One region of the uncultured Odoribacter sp. genome, then DNA from elsewhere that is predicted to be linked to it. Evidence: riboswitches for the same ligand, from Rfam matches in the RefSeq annotation. Region 1 holds a riboswitch; the other holds the start of a gene.
What was found. A riboswitch is a leader RNA that binds a small molecule or an ion and turns the genes downstream of it on or off. The one in region 1 is predicted to bind thiamine pyrophosphate.

Region 1 (12,178 bases):
GTGCCTCAACCAAAGCATCCTGAGTAGCCAGTGCTTCAAACTTATTAGAAGCCGATACAAATGGTAAACCTGTCAATTCGGCAATTTTAGCAGCCACATGTTCTGCATATTCCGGAGGGGTATTCAGACCGGTCCCGACGGCCGTTCCTCCCAATGCCAATTCTGCCAAATGAGGCAATGTATTTTTTATAGCCTGTATTCCATGTTCCAGTTGAGAGACATAACCGCTGAATTCCTGCCCCAGAGTAAGCGGGGTAGCATCCATAAAATGAGTTCTTCCAATCTTCACAACAGTTTTAAATTCATCCTTTTTCTGAGCCAGAGTATCCCGCAGTTTCTCCAATCCCGGAATCGTCTTTTCCACCAATACCTTATAAGCTGCAATATGCATAGCTGTCGGGAAAGTATCGTTGGAAGATTGCGACTTATTGACATCGTCATTAGCACTCAAAATTTTGTTTGTATCCGTCAATTTCCCTCCATTCAATACATGTCCCCGGTTAGCGATTACTTCATTCACATTCATATTGGTCTGAGTTCCGCTCCCTGTCTGCCAGACGACCAGTGGAAACTGATCTTCCCATTTCCCCGCTAATATCTCATCACAAACCTTAGCAATCAAATCTGTTTTTTCCGGAGATAAAACGCCTGATGCCCGGTTTGTCAAAGCTGCAGCTTTCTTTAGCCAGGCAAAAGCCCGGATCATTTCTGACGGCATCCGATCCCGGTCAACCACAATATTAAAATTATCAATACTTCTCTGTGTCTGGGCACCGTAATAAGCATCTTCAGGTACCCTTACTTCTCCCATCGTATCTCTCTCATATCTATATCGCATAATCTTTACTTTTAATTCTCTCTTGTCTTCTATAAAACGAAGGTAAAACAGAAAAGTTCTTAAAGCACTACCGAGCCATTCATCCAACCTTTCTTATAGGCAATTTCCTTCCGGAATCAACAGATCCCGCCACCATTTTATGGTACGTTTTTTTTGTTAAAATTCAAAAATGTTTTTTTATTTGTATGAAGACGGGAAAATAATTTAAAATGAATACAAATAATTGATTGTAAATACGATAAATATTTTTTGTTGCTCTCCACAAAAAAATTTTGTATTTGTTTTCCGCTCATCAAAAAACGTACCTTTGTCTTCCCTTTTAACGTAATAATACTTATTACTTTAAAAGATTTATATGTGTGTGAATAAATTTGAATTCCTGGGCCTTTCCATTCCTAAAATATTTCAATGGTAATCCAAATGAACGACAACGAAAAAACTCCTTCTGTTCTTTCCTCCGGACAAAATAACATAGAAACCCCAACTGCATCTAATACTTTGTCTGAAGAAAAAGAAACGCTCTCTTTTAAACCCATGATTCTGATTGCCGAAGACAATTCCGATAACTACTTATTACTAAAATGTATTTTGCAGTCCAATTACACTTTGCTCCATGCCTGGAACGGAAAAGAAGCCATAGAACTTTACAAACAACAGCATCCTCAACTCGTGTTGATGGATATTCGTATGCCTGGGATTGACGGATTTGAAGCCACTGCTGAAATTCGTAAAATTTCAACCACAGTTCCCATCATCGCAATCACTGCTTACGCTTATGCCCAAGACATTGAACAGATATTGAAAAGCGGATTTAATAACTATATCTCAAAACCTATAGATGTCATTAATCTGAAAGAAAAAGTACGCGAAATATTCGAAATAAATGAATAAAGATTCAGGTCTGCCGGAATAGGGTCAGTTCCGGTAAACCTAAAACGAAAACAGTCTTTATAATTTTATTCTGACGTAATCTCTATGATATGGCTAGTCGTTGACTGAGTTGTAAAAACAGGCAATCCGACTTTCATCAGATAATCTCCGGAAAAAACTTTTCCATTTTCTGAAAATTTAGATTTCTGTCCCGGCATAAGATTGATTTCTTCCACCTTATACCGACAGCCGGGATCTAAGCCCTGTAAGCGGACCGGAAAAAGTTTTTCCCCAAAACGGGGATGAATAGTATAAGCATAAAGCACTGCTTTTTTCTTCTCTTTACTCACATACATCAAAGCGGCATGTTCAGCTTCATAAGGAGAAACCAAGCGGAACAGATCCCCACCTAAAATAACCGGTTTCAAGCGGTTAAAATTTACAACGGCTCCCCGGCAAAATGCCTGTTCTGCATCATTCAGATCTGTAATATTGATATCAAATCCCAGCTTTCCCATCATAGCCACATCAGTCCGGAACTTCAAGGGTTGTTTTCCCCAGCCCGTCACATGTGCGCATAGGGTCTTGGACGGGAAAAACTGAGAAAATCCCCACTGAATAAACAAACGCTCTACGGGATCAGTATTATCACTGGGCCAGAATTCCGTAAAATATTTTAACGCTTCATAATCGCAACGCCCGCCTCCGCCTGCACACAGCATCATCGGCAGATGCGGATATTTCACTTGAATACGTTCCAAAACACGGTAAATTCCCCGCACATGATCGACATACAACTGAGATTGCTTCTCTTTCAGGTAGGGAGAATAAATATTCGTAATCGGGCTATTACAATCCCATTTAAAAAAAGCAATCTCTGGGTGCTCCGTCATCAGTTTATCGACAATTCCATACACATAATCCTGTACCTTCGGATTACTTAAATCCAATACCAGTTGATTCCGGAAATAATAAGCCTCCCGGTCCGGCTGATGAATCACCCAATCCGGATGCTTTTGAAAAAGATCACTTTTCGGGTTGACCATTTCCGGTTCTATCCAGATCCCAAATTTTACACCGGCCTTTTCAGCTCCATTTACCAATGCTCCTATTCCATCCGGCAGTTTATCGTGCATAGGCTCCCAATCTCCTAAACCGGCTTTATCATTATTACGGGGATAATTATTTCCAAACCAGCCGTCGTCCAGTAAAAATAAATCCACACCTAAATGTTTAGCTTGCTGCATCAAGGCGAGCAATTTCTCTTCATTAAAATCAAAACCGGTACTCTCCCAATTATTCAGTAAAGTCAACCGGTCCGCCATTCCATCCTTTATCTGATAGCAACGGGCCCAATCGTGCAAATTACGGCTGGCTTCCCCACAACCCTTTTCACTCAGGGTAAAAATAAACTCAGGTGTTTTAAATAACTCTCCAGGCTTTAATTCATAGTGAGAAGCATACGGATTAATACCGGAGATCACCCTCAAATTTCCAGCGTTATCCACTTCAAAAGTAAACCGGAAATTTCCGGTCCATCCCAATGTTCCCAATAAAACCGTTCCTTGGGTTTCCGTCACCGGCTGTCCGAACCCCAATTGGAAAAACGGGGAAACATGCATAGCTGCCCGGGATCCTAGTTTCGTATCTATAATTTTCTTTCCGAATTGTAATTCCTGAACACTCATGCCCACCTCTTTTGCCCAGTCACCACTGAATTCTGTCAGGTAATAATGCGGGCTTTCAAAATAAAGCATAGCCGAAGCATACCGGAACAATGTCACCGGTTTTTTCTCTTTATGGCTGATTTCCGTCCACGTTTTAATGACATTTTCTTTATGAAAAGCCCTGTAATATAATTTGACTTCCACCGGATAAACCTCATCCCGTAACTGTACCCATGTCTCCGAAACATTCTCATTTATTTCCCGGGTACCGGAAGATATATATTTCAGCAGCGTCGTCATATTTCCGTCGTGATGAATCACGCCCAAAGCCGGCTCAAAATAATCCTCCATACCCGAAGCCGGATAAGCCTCCCAACCCTGTTTGGAAATACTTTCTCCCGAACCGGACCGGGTAGAAGCAGGAAAATGCTGCATATCGGATTCGTTAAGCAAACGGGGGCCTAAATAAGACTGATAAAGCCGCCCGTTAGCGGCAACCCGCAAGATTAAGTCTGTGGCATCCGTGGATATTCTCAAGACACCTTTGTCCACTGCATACAATTTCAATAATCCTCCGCAAAGAAATAAAAATAGTACCAACTGTCTTTTCATGAAGCAACACATTAAATTTACAATTTCAACAGGCAATAAAAAACACCCCTTCCCAACGAGAACAAATATAGTAATAAAGAAAGAAGCGGACCGGTCCTCTGCTGAAATCCCCCAACAATTTTTTAACTACCGGATTACAGGGGCCGGCTCCTCCCGGCCCCAGGCATATTTCCTCTATTATTATCATATACCCGGTATACCCACAGCCTTCCATCAGCATAAATTTTAAATGTATCCCCTATAGCTTCATTTAACGTTCCCTCCCACCAATTGGTAAACGCAGAAAGCGGATAAACCAAGCCTTCTCCGGCAAGCAGATGGCAATCCCGGTTGAACACAGACACCTGCTGTCCCGGAAAACATTCAAATCCGGCATTCCCGCAAACCGGCGTAAATACCCCGTAATCCGTCAGCATCTGTACTTCTGCCTGTTCCTGATAATCGGACAAAAGACTGATATTTCCGATCGTATGGTCTTCCCGTTTCCCCGTAGCTCCTAAAATAAAAAGCTTTTTCCACCCCTTTTTCAAGCAATACCGAAAAGCTTTACTCAAATCATTGGTCTCCTGCTCTGTTTCCCGATGAATCAAAGCAGCATACCGGTCCTGTACAGCAGGATTTAAAGAATCCCCGTCTCCCACAATGGCTTCAGGTATACGTCCCCGTTGTATCAAAGCTTCTGCTGCTCCGTCACAGCAAACAATCCGCCGGCAGCTACCTAAAAAAGACAAAGGTAAGGGATGAAGCGGGAAACTCCCGTCTGCCAATATAACCGCTTCCGGTTCATCTATCGTTTTCACCAAAGGGTAATAATTCATCATAAGTACTTTAATCACTAACGGACAATCATTTTCCGCCACTTTAAATAACCAAAGAAAGCAATAATTGTATAAAATCCATATAAACCGGCATAAAAAGGTAATCCTTTGTAGATATACAGGCCGCAACTCACCATATCGACAACCATCCAGACCAGCCATTGCTCCGCCTGTTTATACGCCAGCATCCACATAGCCGTTATGCTCAAGGCTGTTGTCAGACTATCCAGCCAGGGAACAGTACTATCCGTAAACCGGATCAGTATCCAGGCGATACCCAGCAACAAGAAAACAGAAATAACACTTAACGGGAGAATCTCTCTTAAAGGCGTATGTATTACCGGTCGTTCTTTTTTTTCACCTGTCCCCTTCAGCCATACCAGCCACCCATAAATACCCGCTAATAAATAATAGATGTTTATCCCGAAATCAGCATATAATCCGGCCCTGTAATAGACCATCAGGCTTAAAGCCGGCATAATAATTCCCGCTGCCCAAAGCCAGATACTGGCTTTGTATTCGAACCAGAGATAAAATAATCCGACAATCGTTCCTATTATTTCTAACCCATTCATTAACTGCAATTAAATAAGAAAACCAACATAACTTGACTCAGTATTACTAAAAGCGGAATGTCAAATAAGCCAATGCATTGATTCCGGCATTGGGATAATAGGCTGCATAAGAAATGATTTCCGGTTTTACGCCTGCAGGTTTTGTACCGTCTGTTGACGGATAGACAGCCGTACAGCTGGCATAACCATTACTTTCATATTCTTCGTCAAATAAATTATATACCGATATCCCTAATGTAACAGCTTGTGTCAAAGGCAATTTAAAAGTATAACTCAAATTCAGATTATTTACGAAATAAGCATCCAATGTACATGTTTTATCCCCTGAATTATTCAGATATTGTTTGCTCACATATTGGGATTGAAAAGAAGCATTCCATCCTTTATGTTGAAAAGAGAACAGACTATTCAGCATAAAATCGGGAGAAAATGAGATCGGGCTGGATCCCAGATAACGGGTTGTCTGCGAAATTTTACCTTCTTCTGTATATAAATCATTCCAGTTAAGATCGACATCGTTCATATATTCCGTATAATGTTTTATCCGGTTACGGCTATAAGTGGCATTTACATCCCAATGCAACCAATCGGCAAACCGAACCCCTGCCGAAAATTCCGCACCCGTCCGGTAACTCTCTTTAACATTTGCCGACACAGCCTCCCCAATTTCATTTAACTGACCGGTCAGCACCAGCTGATCCCGGTAATCCATATAATACAAATTTATACCAACAGAAAAACGGGACGAACGGAAATTATATCCGAATTCATAATCCGACAGGCATTCGGCCTTCGGCAATTCGGTAAAAAAACCGTCTGTATAATTATTCCGGGTCGGTTCTTTTTGTGCAACAGCAAAGGAAATATACATACTGTTTTTTTCATTTATTTGGTAAAATAAACCGGTTTTCGGATTAAAAAAACGAAACGTTTCATTCAAATCCAAAGGCTGCATATGCCCGGCATTCCAATCCCATTTGTCATTTATTCCCCGGATGGTATAACGGATATAACGATACTGCAAATCGGCATAAAAATATAAACTGCGGACCAACTCATAATTTATACGTCCATAGACATTGGCATCTAATTTTCTGCCCGTATTGTCGTAAAAGCGATGGTCCGGATCCACATCGCCTATATAATTTTTCACCCAAATGACATTTCCATCGTGATTATTTACGTATTTATGAACACCTCCTCCCCAAGTCATTTGTAATTTGTCCGAATGATAATTTAAAGAAAATACCATTCCACCGAAATCACTTGCTACATTTTTCTTCCGGATCAAATCACTCCTTTTTACAGGTTCCGGCAAACCGGGTATTTCATAGGGTTTTAGTCCGTATTCCACTAACGAACGCTTGTTTTTATATTCCTGATAATAGCCTTTTCCGTTCGTATAATGAAAAGCGATATTCAAATTCCACTCCGGATTAAAAATATGATTAAAAAGGAGTTGATAATGTGTCTGACGGTATACATCCAACTGATCTTTGTAAAAACCGATTACCTCTCCTTTTTCATTTTCAATTTTGCCATTCGGGTTATAAGTACGGTTTGTATCCAAAGTCTGCCGCGGGATACCATCCCATGCGTGGTAAGTTTCCTCTCTTCCGCTGAAAGTAATTAACTTAACAATTGTGCGTTCTCCATAATAACCGGCCTGCGCGAAATAAGATTTCAACTTTGCAGAAGCCCTGTCCCGGTAGCCATCACTCGCAATATGTGACAACCGCAAATCAAAAGCCCAGCGATTGTGCAACAAACCGGTTCCGGTTTTTACCGTTTCCCTCTGCGTATTGAAAGAACCATACGAACCGTTCAACTCTGCATAGGGAACGGGAGCAGCATTTTCCGTTTGCATATTGATACTGCCTCCAAAAGCCCCGGCTCCGTTTGTAGAAGTCCCGGCCCCCCTTTGTATCTGAATATCCTGCAAGGAGGAAGCCAAGTCCGGAGTATTTACCCAAAAGATCGAATGACTTTCTGCATCATTCATAGGTATCCCGTTGGCTGTAACATTAATACGGGTCGCATCTGTACCCCGGATCCGGACGCCGGTATACCCAATACCCGAGCCGGCATCTGTAGTCGTCAGTACAGAAGGTGTCATCGTCAAAAGAAAAGGTAAATCCAATCCGACATTCTGTTTCTTTATGTTCTCCTTATTCAAATTGACAAAGGCTATGGGAGTCCGGGTTGTAGCCCGCGTTGCCAATACCTGCACTTCTTCCAACTGGATATGTCGCAATGTATCCGCCGCTTCATTTTCCGCAACGGCCCAATAGCTCACTCCCAGCAAAGCTATCGTTAATCCGATTTTTTTATTCATTTTTTTGCTTAATGATAACAGAAAGGCGCACATCTGTTACATCTTCCCTTCGCCGGCATTACCCGGAACAGGTTCAATGGGTATAATCTCAGCCCGTCATTTTCAGGCACCCCTTCTGGTGGTTAATAATGATTACAAAGGTAACCTATTTTTACAGGATTACAATACCCTCCTGCTGATATCCCGGTTATCCCAAAAAATATCCAAAGCCAGCCTTGACTTTGGATACCCTGAATGATTCATAAAATATTGTATTCGCAGTCTCCGGTTTCATTTTCCCTTTCGCTCAAAGCGTCACAAATGCTGCCAATGCCCCGAATACTACTAATAAAAAGACAATTCCAATCAAAGAAATAACCAAACCTGCTATAGCTAATCCCTTGGGAGACCTGAACATGCCACAAACAGAAAAAATAAGTCCCAACAACCAGATAACCCAGCCTAAAAAAGGAATCCAGCCTAAAAATAAAGCAATTAAAGCCAGTACAAAACCAGCCGTACCCAATCCATTGGAACGGGAAACAGCCTGCTGGTTAATTATAATTGTTTGTTTAGGCTGTTCTTGATTTTTTACCTCTAATTCTTCCATAAAATTTCTTTTAATTCATAAATTCTATTTTCCCAATACAACTTTGGATTTAAAATCAAATGTAATAAAAAAACCTATCAGATGTATTTTTATGTAAATATTTTTCTGCGATCTGTCAAAAAGAAGCCTGCCACATCACAAGCAGGATCGTGGCAGGCCTTTCATTTTCTATAGAAAGATTATTGTTCGCCGTATTTCATTTCAGCATGACGTTTATACCCTTCGTATCTCCACCTTGCATTCTCTTCTGTCATCTGGAACAGCTTTTCTGCATCCTCCGGAGCGGCTTTCACCAATGAATTAAAGCGGACTTCTCCCATCAGGAAGTCACGGAATTTAGAATAATCCGGAGCTTTGGAATCCAACTGGAAAGGGTTCTTTCCTTCCGCTTCAAGTAACGGATTGTAACGGTACAATTGCCAGTAACCGCATTCGACAGCTTTCTTCTCCTCCGCCTGTGATTTACCCATGCTGGCTTTTAAACCATGATTAATACAAGGAGCATAAGCAATTATCAGAGAAGGACCGGGATAAGCTTCAGCTTCCTTAATGGCTTTCATATACTGGGCCTGGTTAGCTCCCATTGCGACCTGAGCTACATATACATAGCCATAGGACATAGCCATCATTCCCAAATCTTTCTTGCGTACACGCTTACCACTGGCAGCAAATTTAGCTACCGCTCCTGTAGGGGTAGCTTTTGAAGACTGACCTCCTGTATTCGAATAAACTTCCGTATCCATAACCAGTATGTTTACATCGTGTCCGCTAGCCAATACATGGTCAACTCCACCGTAACCGATATCGTATGCCCATCCGTCTCCACCAAAGATCCATTGGGATTTTTTAGTAAAATATTGTTTTAAATCCAATATTTCATTAGCAACAGGAGTATTCTCTTTTTCCAAAGCGACAGCCAAAGCATCACTGGCAGCCACGGTTTTATCTCCATCCTCATAAGCGGCTATCCAATCATTTACGGCATTCTGCGTCTCGGAAGAGAAAGAATTGATGTTTTCATCCAACAATCTCTTTACTCTCTCCCTCAGGCGGTTGGCTCCCTCTGCCATACCGAAACCATATTCAGCATTATCTTCAAACAAAGAGTTAGCCCAAGCGGGTCCGCGTCCCGTCTTATAATTCGTACAATAAGGAGTAGAAGGAGCAGAAGCTCCGTATATGGAAGAACAACCTGTCGCATTGGCGACCATCATTCTTTCCCCGAACAACTGAGTGATCAATTTGATATAAGGTGTTTCCCCACAACCAGCACAGGCTCCGGAAAATTCGAACAAAGGCTGAACAAACTGAGAATTTTTTACATTATTCGGTTCAACCACTTTTTTATAACCTACCTTTTTATCCATGTATTCCCAACGTTCAATCTCGGCCGCCTGACTTTCCAGAGATTTCATAATCAAGGCCTTGTTCTTAGCCGGACAAACATCTGCACAGTTTCCGCAGCCGGTACAATCGAGCGGAGATACCTGAATCTTGAATTTATAACCGGCTAATTCCTTCCCTACAGCTGGTTTAGCCACTGTTCCGGCAGGTGCTGCCGCCAATTCTTCATCAGTCATCAGGAAAGGACGGATAGAAGCATGAGGACATACATAAGCGCATTGATTACATTGTATACAATTCTCAACCTGCCATTCCGGCACATTCACGGCAATTCCCCGTTTTTCAAATTTGGAAGTTCCGTTAGGGAAAGTCCCATCTTCTCTTCCGACAAAAGCACTTACAGGCAAATCGTCCCCTTTCTGTGCGTTCATTACGTCTACTACATTACGGATGAATTCAGGGCGTGCTTCATTTTGTGCCGGCATTTCATCGGGTAAATTCTTCCATTCAGACGGGATTTCTACTTTTACCAGATTTCCTTCTTTTCCTCCGGCATCTACCGCAGCAAAGTTCATACTGACAATAGCTTCCCCTTTCTTACCATAAGTCTTCACAATTGCAGATTTCATCTCCTGAACTGCCAGTTCATAAGGAATTACATTGGTAATCTTAAAGAAAGCACTCTGCATAATGGTATTGGTCCGGTTGCCCAGTCCTAATTCCTGTCCAATCTTCGTACCGTTAATGATATAAAAATTAATATCATTTTCAGCCATATATTTTTTCATATGGTTCGGCAAATGTTTTTTCGTTTCCTCTTCATCCCAAAGTGAATTCAAGAGGAAGGAACCTCCTTTTTTCAATCCCTTCAATACATCGTACTGATTGATATATGCCGGTACATGGCAAGCCACAAAGTCAGGAGTCGTAATCAAATAAGTGGAACGTATCGGTTCATCCCCGAAACGCAGGTGAGAAGCCGTAAAACCTCCCGATTTTTTGGAATCATAAGCAAAATAAGCCTGACAATATTTATCCGTTGCACCACCGATGATTTTGATGGAATTTTTGTTTGCTCCCACCGTACCATCAGAACCTAAACCATAAAATTTAGCCTCGTAGGTCGTATCATGTGTCACTTTTACTTCTGCTTCCAAAGGCAGGGATTTAAAAGTAACGTCATCTACTATTCCAACAGTAAACTGATTTTTAGGCTCGTTGAAAGTCATATTCTTATAGATAGCAATGATCTGGGCCGGAGTCACATCCTTAGAGCCCATTCCGTAACGTCCACCAACGATCAGGGGAGCATTGGGCTGCCCATAGAATATATCCTTTACATCCAGGTAAAGGGGATCTCCATTCGCACCCGGTTCTTTGGTCCGGTCGAGTACCGTAATCCGCTTTACAGAAGCCGGTACAGCTTCCATAAAATACTTAGCAGAGAAAGGACGGTACAAATGTACGGCAATCAAACCCACTTTTTCACCTTTAGCCATCTTATAGTCTATCACTTCCCGTATGGTATCGGTGATAGACCCCATAGCAATAATAATATTTTCAGCATCCGGAGCTCCGTAATAATCAAAAGGACGATATTTTCTTCCGGTAATTTCAGACATTTTGTCCATATAATAAGCAACAATATCCGGAACGACGTCATAAAACTTATTTGCAGCTTCTCTGCCCTGAAAATAGATATCCGGATTCTGAGCCGTTCCGCGGGTAACCGGGGTCTCGGAATTCAAAGAACGTTTACGGAAAGCCTGTAAAGCTTCCATATCGACCAGGTCCCTGAGATCTTCCATATCGATTGCCTCGATTTTCTGAATTTCATGGGAAGTACGGAAACCATCGAAGAAATTTACAAACGGCACACGGGATTTAATGGCCGTCAAATGAGATACAGCTGATAAGTCCATCACTTCCTGAACCGAACCGGAAGCCAACATGGCAAAACCAGTTTGACGAGCAGCATAAACGTCAGCATGATCCCCGAAAATATTTAAAGCATGAGCAGCTAGTGCACGCGCACTCACATGGAATACACAAGGCAGTAACTCTCCGGCTATTTTATACATATTGGGGATCATTAACAATAACCCCTGAGAAGCGGTATAGGTAGTTGTCAGCGCTCCAGCCTGCAATGAACCATGAACGGCACCGGCAGCACCGGCTTCCGATTGCATTTCAATAACCCGAACAGTTTCCCCGAACATGTTCTTACGTCCTTTTGCGGCCCATTCATCCACGTTCTCTGCCATAGGCGAAGACGGAGTAATGGGATAGATGCACGATACTTCACTGAACATATAAGCAATATGCGCAGCTGCAGCGTTACCATCACAAGTTAAAAATTGTTTTTCTTTTGCCATCTTTATAAAATTAAATGAATTTTATTGCAACTGAAAATCAGCAATTAAAATGATTGATTCTACCTTTTTTGATTGCTAATATCCGTTTTCCTAGTTTATTATTTAATATGTAATTTCATTTTTCCCTTCAATATACAAATCCTGCTAACCACAAA
Region 2 (12,178 bases), on a different contig from region 1:
TTGCCTTTGGACGAATTTAAAGAAAGTGCTGAAATTGAAAATATGTATTTCGAGATTATCAAGCACGTCAAGGCAAAGGTCCATATCCCGGTCATCATGAAAATCAGTCATTATTTTACAAATCTTGCGACATTTGTGGATAAGTTGAAAGCCTATGGGGCAGATGCAGTCACCTTATTCAACCGTTTTTATGAGCCCGACATTGACATTGAGAGAATGACGGTAGGGGTTGCTTCTGTATTCAGTATGCCGACAGATTTGCGTACTACTTTGAGGTGGACAGGAATTTTAACAGGAAAGGATGCCCAATTGCAACTATCTGCTTCAACCGGTGTACATAGCGGAGAGGCGGTTGTAAAACTTTTACTGGCCGGTGCGACAACAGTACAACTGTGTTCGGTTATGTATGAAAGCGGACTGTCTGTCATTCAGACGATGAATCATTTTCTGGCTTCCTGGATGGATAGTAAATCTTTTAAGACCGTAGAAGAATTCAGGAGAAAATTGTCGTATGCCAATATAGATAATGCAGCCCGTTACGAAAGGGCGCAATTTATGAAGTATTTCAGCGACCGGAAAGATTAATACAAGGAATTATTTAGTAATAAATTTATTATGAAGTACTGTGTGTTTCTCATTGTGTTGTGTGCTTTGGCCTGTTCCGGAAACAAATATCCGGGCGTTCCGGAAAAGTATCATGCTCTTTTAAATCAGGCTCTGGCTAAGGCCGGTGACAATGCAGCCGAACTGAACAAGGCTCTCGATTCCTGCGATATCCGGTATAAAGAGGGAATGGCTTTTTTGATTGCATATATGCCGGAACGGGATTTGAAAGGGTTGAAAGCCGGTTTTTTAATCAATAATGTGGAATATGCTTACAAAGCCCGGGAGTGTTTCCCCTGGGCGGGAGAACTTCCGGATAGTATTTTCCTGAATGAGGTACTTCCTTATATTTCGTTAAACGAAACCCGGGAAGAATGGCGTCCGGATTTTTTCGGTCGTTTTTCTTCGTATGTGGGCAGCTGTAAAACCGTTTGGGAAGCTATAGATTCGGTAAACCGGAACATCCGGGATGAAGTGAGGGTTGATTATAATACAAAACGGGAAAAACCGGATCAGAGTCCGTACGAATCTATGCGTCAGGGGATGGCTTCTTGTAGCGGACTTTCCATTTTACTGACAGATGCTTTCCGGGCCGTAGGTATTCCGGCCCGGGTGGCGGGTACACCGAATTGGCATGATAACCGGGGGAACCACAATTGGTGTGAAGTCTGGGTAGAAGGGAAATGGTATTTTACGGAGTATTATCCCAATGCCCTGAATAAAGCATGGTTTTTTGCAGATGCCGGAAAGGCTGTAAAGGGGGATGTGCAACATGCTATCTACGCTTCTTCTTTTCAGCCGGCGAATACTTATTTCCCTTTAGTTTGGGATGAAACCATCCGCTATGTACCTGCAGAAAATGTGACAGAGCGGTATGTAGATTTATATAAAACATATGAATCTGCTATAAAAGCAGATGGAAAACATATTCCCGTAAAAGTAATGATGTTCCGTACGGCGCAGTGCGTGCAGAATTCTGACGACCGGATTGCTGCCAATGTAGATGTGTTCTGTGGCAAAGAACAGGTGGGAGGAGGACGTACAGCCGGAGATACACAGGACATGAATGACGTATTGGAGTTTTTACTGGAGAAAAATAAGACCTATACATTTAAATATGCAGATGAAGAGGGAAGAGAAAAACTGGCAGAGGTAAGGGTAAAGGAGGAACCTATAACCGTAAATCTACATATGCAATGAAAAAACAGATTCTATTCGCTTTATTTTTTGTGTATGGTATAATTAATCTCTATGCGCAGGATATCACTCACTCCTTTGTCCCGATTGGTAAAATTTATGCGACAGGACAGGTAATGGAAGCTCAAAAAGTTGTTTTCCCTCATGAAGTATATCAGTTTAAGATAGATAGTGCCACAGAGTATTGGTCTGTGCAGTTACGGACGCTCCGGAAATCCGGAGAAGGATATATTACAAAAGGGGATTTACTTTTGTATCAGCCTTTTGAAAAGCAAGTTATATGGAAAGAACAGATTTTATACAAAAGAGGCATACTCTATAATTTCCCTTACATTTTAAATCCTGAGGGCCTTACAACCGTCTGCTACAATTGGCACGACGGAGGAATTATGTGGGAGACGGGCGGAATAGCTGTAGGTGCCCATAATTCTGTCGGTCTTTTAGCTACCGGAAAAGGTTCTGGCGCCAAAGTATGGGGAGTTGATCTCTCTACCGGGAAGAAGATATGGAAGAGAAAACTGAATATTTCCACGGGAATAGATTTATACGGACTCAATGATTCTATCCTTATTGTAAGGGGCAGAGGCTTGCATCAGATAAACTTGCGGACAGGCAAAGGATGGGATTACAAAGCCAATACGGGAGAAGGGGATGATGGCGAGGATATGGCACTGGCAGGAAGTTTTATGACGATTGGAATTCTTCCAACTTTACTATTTTTAGGTGGGAAAAGTGAATATATAAAAAATATTACTTCCGGGTTATTGTTAGAGGAAAACGATATTTACTGGGCAGGGAAAGATCGGATTGTGCGTTTAAAAAAGGATGGAAAGGTCGTATGGGAAAAACCACTTCCTCAATCTTCTGTCAGTAGTTCAAAACTTATATTACAGGATTCTTTATTATATATGCTCAATTATGGGGCAGCAGAGAAGGGAAAAGAAACGACTAATTACGGTAATCCGTTTGTAGCTGCCTATACTAAAGAGGACGGTAAGCAATTGTTTTGCAATGTTGTTTTCGATAAAGGAGAAGAAATGAAAGATTACAGTCTTTCCGCTAATTCAGTCTGGATCGCCAATACCAGTAAGCTCATAAAATATACCCTGCAAGAAGGGATGCCGGTAGAAAAAATATATAATCGTACTTCCTACGGAAATTTTGATGCTTTTGTAGAAAAAGGCGTGTATCTCAAAGGAAAGGATTCTTTATTTTACGATTGGGTAGGAGCAACTCCTCAATATAAAATAATCCGGACCGACAGTATGGAATATCTGGTTTTTGATCAGGATTTAAATTTGGTCAAAGTAGTAGACGGAAAAGATATGTTTGTGGAATACCGCAAGTGGAAAGGATATCGGTTTTTATACGGGAATGACGAAACTTATATCATTGATGAAAAAAATAGACCGGTAGCTGTGTTGAATATTTCTCCGGCAGCAGTGCTTGTCAAGCAAAAATTATATGAGAAATATAATAATATAATGATAACAGTAGATTTAGAACAATTGGGGCTTAATTAAATAAATGTGATTCAGACTTTAAAAAATTGGATGCTCCCGGTCGCTATGTTGACGGGAGCATTATTTCATTCGTATATAAATATATTGTCATTTTTAACGCCCACATTGATATTTTGCATGTTATTTCTGACGTTTTGCAAGATATCTCCCCGGAATATAAAATTTTCGGGTTTGTATATTTGGCTAATTTTAATTCAGTTGGGAGGAAGTTTATTGTTATACGGTTTGATTGCTCCTTTCAATGAAGAGATTGCGCAGGGAATATTAATTTGTGTGGTGGCACCGACAGCGACAGCAGCGGCTGTAATTACGGGTATGCTGGGGGGAAATGTAGCTTTTTTGGCGAGTTTTGTTTTTCTCAGTAACATTGCTGTGGCTTTAGCGGCTCCCGTTATTTTTTCTTTTTTAGGTACAAACAGCGGTTTGCCTTTTTGGACGTCTTTCGGTTATGTTTGCCGGCAGGTTATGCCTTTATTGATATTGCCTTTATTGGGAGCATGGGTAGTTCAGTATACCTTGCCCCGGATTCATCGCTGGTTACTGTCGGTACAAATAGTTGCTTTTTATATGTGGTCCCTGGCCCTGACTATTGTAACTGCGCGTACAGTCAGTTTTTTGCTGGCACAGGAAAATCCCCATTATCGGACAGAAATAATCTTGGCTTTATTGGCTCTGCTTGTGTGTGTATTTCAGTTCGGACTGGGCCGGCGACTGGGTAAACGATACGGGAATACCATAGCCGGGGGACAGGGATTGGGACAAAAAAATACTATTTTAGCTATCTGGATGGCTCAGATTTATTTGTGTCCGGCAGCAGCAGTTGGTCCTGCAGCTTATGTATTGTGGCAGAACCTTATCAACTCATGGCAGTTGTGGAAAAAGAGAAGGAATAAGGTGAAAAATCAATTATAGATAATTATTGTTTTAATCTGTTTTGCCTTTTCAGGGCTGTTTCAGGGGGAACTGTTTTGCTGAAACACAAGAAATAAAAGAAAATGCGATATAAAAAATATGAAAACGCTTTGCTTGCCGTAATTTCTCTAGGGGTAGGATTATGTATTGTATCTTACTATGTAACTACTTTGCCCGGATTTTGACATAGGCTTTAACGTAGCGTATATTTCCTTTAGGTGCGGTGTGCTGACAGTTGGATTATGGGGTATACTTTTATTTCTTTTCCGCTTCATTGGAAAATGTAGGAATACTCCGCAGAAAAGCCTGCTGTTTAAGATAACTGCTGTGCTGCTATACTGGATGATTCTGTGGGGTTTTTGCTATTATCAGTGCACTATAAAAGCGATGAAAGACTGGAACGGGATGTTGAACGGAAATGTCGGATAACCGTAGCATTGCGGTATAAAAATAAAAAATAACAGTAAAAATTACAGATGCCTAATGTTATAATATCAATAAAACACAAAAACTATGGAATTAACATTACATTTAAATTCACGTTTACGACCGATGCACCGGTTTGAATTAGAAGACGTAATTCAGGAAATACTTAAAAAGGAGCAAATAGGAGAAGTGTCAGGAGGAGGAACGGCTCTGAATCCTGATGGAGAAATCGTATCTTGTGATATCGATATCCATTTGAATGAGGATAAGCAGGACAATATAAATTATTTGGTGGATGTGCTCAAACAGTTGGGTATTCCCAAAGGTTCTGCCTTGTTAAGAATTGAGCCGGCATTGAAAATAGAGGTAGGAACATTGGAGGGATTGGCTTTTTACACCAATGGTACGGAATTGCCTGAGGAGGTATACAAAACTTGTGATATCAATTATGTGGTGGAACAAATGGAACTGGCAATGCAAGGAATCGGGAGATTATATAGTTATTGGGAAGGAAATATATACACAGCTCTCTATTTTTATGGAAATTCTTATGCCGAAATGAAACAGAAAATAGAACCTTTTATTGCAACATATCCCTTGTGTCAGAAGAGCCGTATTGAGCAAATTGCTTAGAAAAAGCTGATGTGGCAACAACAGCTTTACTGGCTTATGGGAGGAACACTGAGAAATGTATGAATTATAGGAAAACAGCAGGGAAATAACAGTCTTTCCTCGGAGTGCCAGGGAGGATTTAATCGTCTTTCAATTTCCATACTGTCCTGCGGATTGTTGCATACAAAACCAGATATCTTTGGAGGATTTTGTAAAAGGGGCGATTTTTGAATAACTGAACAAAGCAGAAACTTAATAATTATAAATCAGTGATGAAACAATTGATTGCCTGTTGCGGATTGGATTGTGAGAATTGCGATGCCCGCATAGCTACTGTCGCAAATGACAACGAATTAAGAGAAAAAACGGCCCGAAAGTGGAGTGTGATGAACAATACAGCGGAGATTACAGCAGCAACCATAAATTGTATGGGTTGCCGTTCAGAGGGAGTGAAATTTGCATATTGCAGCGATTATTGTGAAATCCGCAGATGTATCGCTGAAAAAGGGTTTACTACCTGCGGTGACTGTAATGAATTGGATAGTTGCCGGCTGGTAGGTGCTATTTTTCAGCATAATTCCGCTGCAAAAGAGAATCTGCTGTCTTCAAAAACGATCTGATGCCCCGGGACTCTCTGTTTAAAAGGAAAGTGTTTTGTATTTTGAATACCGTATTTTGTATTTGCAAGTGTGACGGACAGGAATCGTTTCTGTGGTACAGAACAATTTAATGACAATCCTGCTTTTTCAGCGATCTTTATACAACTGAATTTGAGCGGAAAGGAGACGGGTGTGTCAATCCCAATAGACAGGATATGAAATTCAAACGGACAAAGTACAGCACCGAAAATGTTAAAAAGACGGAGCTTGGGTCCTGAATGATCAGATGCCTTCCAGTATTTTGTTTATTTCCCGGACTTTTTGCTCCATATCCGGATTATTTTTAATCAGGCCGGAGAGGGCTATCCCTTGTATTCCGGTATGCATAAGGGGGATGAAATCGGTGTCCGTGATTCCGCCGATGGCAAATACGGGCAGGGATATTTTTTGCTGAGACATAGAGTTTAAAATTTCCTTATAGCCGTTTAATCCCAGTACGGGACTTAATTTTTGTTTGGTAGTCGTATACCGGTAAGGGCCTAAACCGATGTAGTCGACTCCCTGAGTGGCTCTTAGCCGTACATCTTCAATCGTATTACAGGTCGCACCTATAATCTTATCGCTTCCCAATATCTTACGGGCTTCTTTCGGGTCCATGTCTTCCAGCCCCAGATGAACACCGTCCGCCTCCAACTGACGGGCGATGTCCACATGATCGTTGACAATAAAGAGAGCCTTGTAATAGCTGCATATTTCCCTGACAAGCCGGCCGACCTGCAAAATTTCAGTACGATTGCTTTTTTTCATCCGTAATTGTATCCACCGGATGCCTCCGCGGCAGACGGCTTCCACTTGTTCACAGATGGTCCGGCCTTCTTTGTAATCCGTAATATATTGCAGGTGAAGATCCGCTACCAGCGGTTTTTTGTTCAAAGGAGCCGGAAAATGATAACCTAGCAGGCTGTCATTCGAATCCATTAAACGGGAAACGTATACCTGTGCTTTCCGGCAGGCTTCCGCTAAAGAATAGCCTTGCGCTAAATAAGCCGTAATGGCTGATGATAATACACAACCTGTCCCGTGTTTTTGATACATATTTCTTTCTACAGTAAAACAATGTACGGCATCCGGACTGATTAACCGGTCTACAGAGACGGCTTCTGCATTATGTCCCCCTTTCCATAACAAATGGAAACGGTAGTATTTACAGATTTCCTGTAATGCTGAAATTTCAGGATTTTTGCTGAATAACTGTTTCAATTCATCGGTATTGGGAGTAATGAGGTAGAGCTGTCTTAAAAAACGTTCCGGCAAAAGGAGAGAAGCATGAAAAGAAAATCCGGAAGAAGACCGGAGAATCGGGTCCCATATAATTTTTATATCCGGAACTTTTTGAATCAGATAATCGGTCAGGGAAAAAAGGATTTCCTTATCGGGCAGCAGGCCTAATTTGATATAGTGAGGGATTGCATACCGGAATTGTAGTTCAAGTTGAGAAATGATATCTTCCAAACGAAAAGAGGCAGTGGCCTGATATTCTCTTTCATTTTGAAAAGTCAGGGCAGATAATATGCCACGTCCGTAAACGCCGCAATTTTCAAATGTTTTGAGGTCGGCTGCTATACCTGCTCCTCCGCTGGGATCAAAACCTGCTATACTGAATACAACCGGAGTCTTCAAACGTCTGAAACGCATAAAAGCTGCTTCCGGACAGTTCCAGATATAGCCCAATACTGCAATCCCTGCAAATCCCGCTCTTTGACAGGAGCTTATTTTGTCGGGAGTAATGCCCCCCAGTGCAATTACCGGTACCGGTAATTTTGCTTCTGTAATATGGGGTATATGCCGGAAAGGGCTGCAATAATCCGGTTTAGAAAGACTGTCGAAAATGGGACTTAAAAAACAATAAGTCACTCCGAAAGGAAGTGTCTTTATTTCTGAAAGGGTGTGACAGGAGATACTGATATGTGAAAATTTTTTGTATTTCACAATATCATTTTTCTGATTATACTTCAAATGTATACCCCGTAACTGATATGTGGTTGCCAACTCATAAAAATCGTGGATGACGATACGGTTTCTGTAGTGAGGACGGATTTTTTGAATAAAGTGTTCAAATACTGCCTTGTCTGCTCCGGGTTTACGCAGATGGAGGATATCCAGCCCGTAATCGAACAGAAGATTACAGATTGCCGTTTCTTCGAAAACGGGAAGGGGGGAAGTGATCAAAACTGTCAGCATCTTTCAGTTAAAAAGAATCCAATGTATGCTCAGAAAAAACAAAATTTCTTCGTTTTTTCTGAGGGATCAGATTTAGATGGGAGTGTTTAATTTTTTCCTCAGTTTTTGACTGGCTTGCATGGAGCAGAAATGGGCTCCGCACATGGAACAGAAATGGGCATTTTTATGTCCTTCTTCCGGTAAGGTTTCATCGTGGAAACGAAGTGCTTTTTCGGAATCCAGCGCCAGGTGAAACTGATCTTTCCAGCGGAATTCGAAGCGGGCCTTACTCATGGCATAATCCCGGTAAGCAGCTGCGGGTTGTCCTTTTGCCAGGTCGGCTGCATGTGCAGCCAATTTAAATGTGATGACTCCTTCTTTTACGTCTTCCCGGTCGGGGAGTCCCAGGTGTTCTTTCGGAGTTACATAGCATAACATGGCGGTACCATACCATCCAATCATGGCTCCGCCAATGGCGGAGGTAATATGATCGTATCCCGGAGCGATATCGGTGACCAAAGGGCCGAGCGTATAGAAGGGAGCATCGTGGCAGTATTTCATTTGTAATTCCATATTTTCCCGGATTTTGTGCATAGGGACATGCCCCGGTCCTTCAATAATAGCTTGGACATTATAAGTATGAGCAATTTCTGCCAGTTCTCCCAGCGTTTTCAACTCATCGATCTGGGCTTCGTCATTGGCGTCGGCAATACAACCCGGCCTCAATCCGTCTCCCAGGGAGATGGCTACATCATACCGGGCCAGAATCTCACAGATTTCCTCAAAATGTTCATATAGAAAACTCTCCCGTTTAAAAGTGGTACACCAGTGTGCCATAATGGATCCCCCCCGGGATACAATACCGGTAAGCCGGTTTAAAGTAAGAGGAATATCTTTCCAGCGGAGCCCGGCGTGAATTGTAAAATAATCTACTCCCTGTTCCGCCTGTTCAATGAGGGTGTCCCGGAAGAGTTCCCAATTCAGGCGGGTGATATCACCGTTTACTTTTTCCAGGGTTTGATAGAGGGGAACAGTGCCTACCGGTACGGGAGAATTCCGGATAATCCATTCCCGGGTTTCGTGGATATTGGCACCTGTGGAGAGGTCCATAATTGTATCGGCTCCCCAGCGGAATGCCCACACAGCCTTTTCTACTTCTTCGGCAATAGTGGATGTGACCGGGGAATTACCGATATTGGCATTTATTTTCACCAGAAAATTGCGTCCGATGATCATGGGTTCGCTTTCCGGATGATTGATATTAGCCGGAATAATGGCCCGTCCGGCTGCCACTTCCTGCCGTACAAATTCAGGGGTGACATAAGAGGGAATAAAGGCACCCAGCGGATTTCCTGTTTCTTTTTTATAGTTTTCAGCAATCTGATCAATGAGTTGATTTTCCCGGATAGCAATGTATTCCATCTCCGGGGTAATCTTTCCCTGGCGGGCATAATACATTTGGGTAACACTTTTGCCCTGGCGGGCAACACGGGGATAAAGATTGACGTGTTCAAAACGAAGGGAATCCAGGGAAGCATCTGCCTGCCGCATTCTTCCGTATTCGGAACTCAAGCCCTGCAGTTTTTCAGTATCGTTTCTGGCTGCTATCCATTCCTCCCGGGTCCGGGGCAGCCCTTTACGCAAGTCTACCCGGTAAGCAGGGTCTGTATAAGGGCCTGAAGTATCATATACTACGACGGGTTCGTTGGCTATCCGGTTCCCGTCTGCTTCCAGCGTATCGGACAGTGAAATTTTCCTCATGGGAACCCGGATATTGAATAATTTTCCTTTTACATAGATCTTTTCGGAACCGGGTAAAGCACCGGAGGTGACTGTAAATTCTTGCATATTGAAGTAAATGTTTAGAATCCTTTCACAACCGAATATTCTATAAATTGATTAGAAATAGAGGCATTCGGAAGCAGATCCGCTATTATACATTATCAGTGAAAAAGGAAGTGTAAAACGGTAAGAAGTATTCTATTTACCTCCGCCGGCATTACCCGGATCAGGTTATAGGGTATAATCTCAGCCCGTCGTATTAAGGCACCCCTTATTCTGTTTACAAAGGTATATGAAATATATGAAAAAAAAGAAAATGCAGAAAAAAATTGAATGAGAATTTTTAAAATTTATATTTCACCTGTCATTCCGGATATACAGCTGTTATTGAATTTTAAATCTTTTGCCTACTGTTTTTTAATTTGTTTTTTCCATTGAAGGATTAAAAATAGTAAACCCGGAAAAAAAACGATAGCCGCCGTAACCTGCAAGGCTACAGCTAAAGAATAGGCATCGCTTAGCCAACCGATAAAGGGAGCCATGGCTGCAAACAGAAGACGGATGATAAAATTCCGGATGGAAAGTACTGTCGCCCGCATTTCGGAAAAAGTCTGTTTATTGATATATCCTTTCAGTATGGGCGTAGCAAATCCCCTGACCACATAAAACAGGAACAACAGGCCTAAACCCGGATAGCTGATATTGAAGGAAACGGCGACATACCCGCCAGCAATGAATAAGAGAATAAAAAGATAGGTTTTGTTTTCTCCGAACCGACGGTTTAAATTGTCGGAATAAAGAGCGGCTACCCCTACTGTAAGATTTAATACCGTCCAGATAATGCCGTACCAGGTCGTGGGGGTATCTATGGCGATCAGTATCGGTTGTACAAACCAGGCCATCGTCAGCGTAGCTGCCCCGATAATTCCTGAAAACATAATGTCATAACAGAGACTTTTATTGGTAATCAGAGAATAGCGGATGATATAGAGGATATTTTTTAACGGATGTATCACTTTGGTACGTACCGAATATTCCTTCAGAGTCAGAGCTGCCGGGATACCAATAAAAGCGATAAAAGTTTGGCAATAAAAAGGCATACGCAGGGAAGAGATGGCTAAAAAACCACTTACGATACCGGCAGCAGCTTCCGAAAAATTTCCGATCATGGTCACCCGGCCTTCGTATTTTAAATATTCCTCTTCTTTGCGGTGATGTAACATCGTGTCGTATAGCAAGGCGGAATCAGCACCGGAAACCAGACTCTGTCCGATACCTAAAAATACTTCGGCCAGAAAAAAAGCTCCCAGGGTATAAGAAAAAGAATAACAGAGAAAACCTCCGAACGCTAAACTGCATCCGACGAGTAATGTATTTTTGCGCCCCCATACATCGGCCAGGTAACCGGCAGGAATTTCAAAAGCAACCACCGCAATGGAGTAAACACTCTTCAGTAAAAAAATATCCTTCAATCCCAATCCGTTTTCTTCGTAAAATAGAACGATGATTGGCATTACCAGGGTAAACCATTTCGATACCTTTATAAAATAAAGGGCTATTATATTTTTTTTGAAAGATACAGAAGGCTCCATAATTCATCAGACGGACAAAGGTATAATTAATTTTTGATTTACGCTTTAACCGGATTCCAATGTTCGGCTTTCAAGGAGTTGTTCCTCTAAACTAACGTCTTAAATATGACTGGATGATGCCTTCACGTGTATTTATAATAAATCCGTGAATTTTGTAAATGAAATAAAGAATGGCACGATAATTGTGGAAATGCACAAAATATAAGAATTTGTGCAATAAAGTTTTTGTTTTAAATAAAATCATATATTTTTGTTACAGATTACAACTAATTACCTGTTTATACAATGAGAATCGAAAAAATCAGTGATATTTACGAATCACTTAAAAAGGATGTGCGTAAAAAACGTCTGGCTGTGGCTTATGCGAACGACAGTCATTCTATTGAAGCAGTACATGCAGCTGTAAAGATGGGCTTGATAGAAGCTACTTTAGTGGGGGATGAGAAGGAAATAACCAAGGTGTGTAAAGAACAAGGATATGATCTGTCGTGTTTTGAAATCGTGCACGAGCCTGTCGATATCAAGGGAGCCCAGAAAGCAGTAGCATTAGTGAGGGAAGGGAAAGCCGACATTATTATGAAGGGATTGGTGAGCACGGATAAATATATGAGAGCCATTTTAAACAAGGAAAAGGGCCTGGTGGAGCCTAATACGATTTTGTCCCATGTCACTGTTATGGAATGTCCCTCTTATCATAAATTATTGGTAATCA

Region 2: linked by a shared signal. The riboswitch ahead of thiC (phosphomethylpyrimidine synthase ThiC) and the one ahead of Q0465_RS12390 (TonB-dependent receptor) in region 1 are both predicted to bind thiamine pyrophosphate.

Annotation. Positions count from the first base shown of each region.
Region 1 covers NZ_CALCLB010000032.1:152,792-164,969, reverse strand. The annotation lists gene fumC (class II fumarate hydratase) at 1-838, opposite strand, end outside; gene Q0465_RS12410 (response regulator) at 1,259-1,729, shown strand; gene Q0465_RS12405 (alpha-galactosidase) at 1,795-3,987, opposite strand; gene Q0465_RS12400 (thiamine diphosphokinase) at 4,122-4,805, opposite strand; gene pnuC (nicotinamide riboside transporter PnuC) at 4,823-5,380, opposite strand; gene Q0465_RS12390 (TonB-dependent receptor) at 5,427-7,715, opposite strand; TPP riboswitch at 7,742-7,839, opposite strand; gene Q0465_RS12385 (hypothetical protein) at 8,002-8,304, opposite strand; gene nifJ (pyruvate:ferredoxin (flavodoxin) oxidoreductase) at 8,484-12,023, opposite strand; gene Q0465_RS12375 (AAA family ATPase) at 12,151-12,178, opposite strand, start outside.
Region 2 covers NZ_CALCLB010000013.1:75,426-87,603, forward strand. The annotation lists gene Q0465_RS06160 (dihydroorotate dehydrogenase-like protein) at 1-585, shown strand, start outside; gene Q0465_RS06165 (transglutaminase family protein) at 616-1,803, shown strand; gene Q0465_RS06170 (hypothetical protein) at 1,800-3,323, shown strand; gene Q0465_RS06175 (transporter) at 3,369-4,235, shown strand; gene Q0465_RS06180 (hypothetical protein) at 4,749-5,294, shown strand; gene Q0465_RS06185 (DUF3795 domain-containing protein) at 5,546-5,893, shown strand; gene Q0465_RS06190 (thiamine phosphate synthase) at 6,155-8,113, opposite strand; gene thiC (phosphomethylpyrimidine synthase ThiC) at 8,186-9,940, opposite strand; TPP riboswitch at 10,061-10,156, opposite strand; gene Q0465_RS06200 (MFS transporter) at 10,282-11,466, opposite strand; gene Q0465_RS06205 (bifunctional enoyl-CoA hydratase/phosphate acetyltransferase) at 11,752-12,178, shown strand, end outside.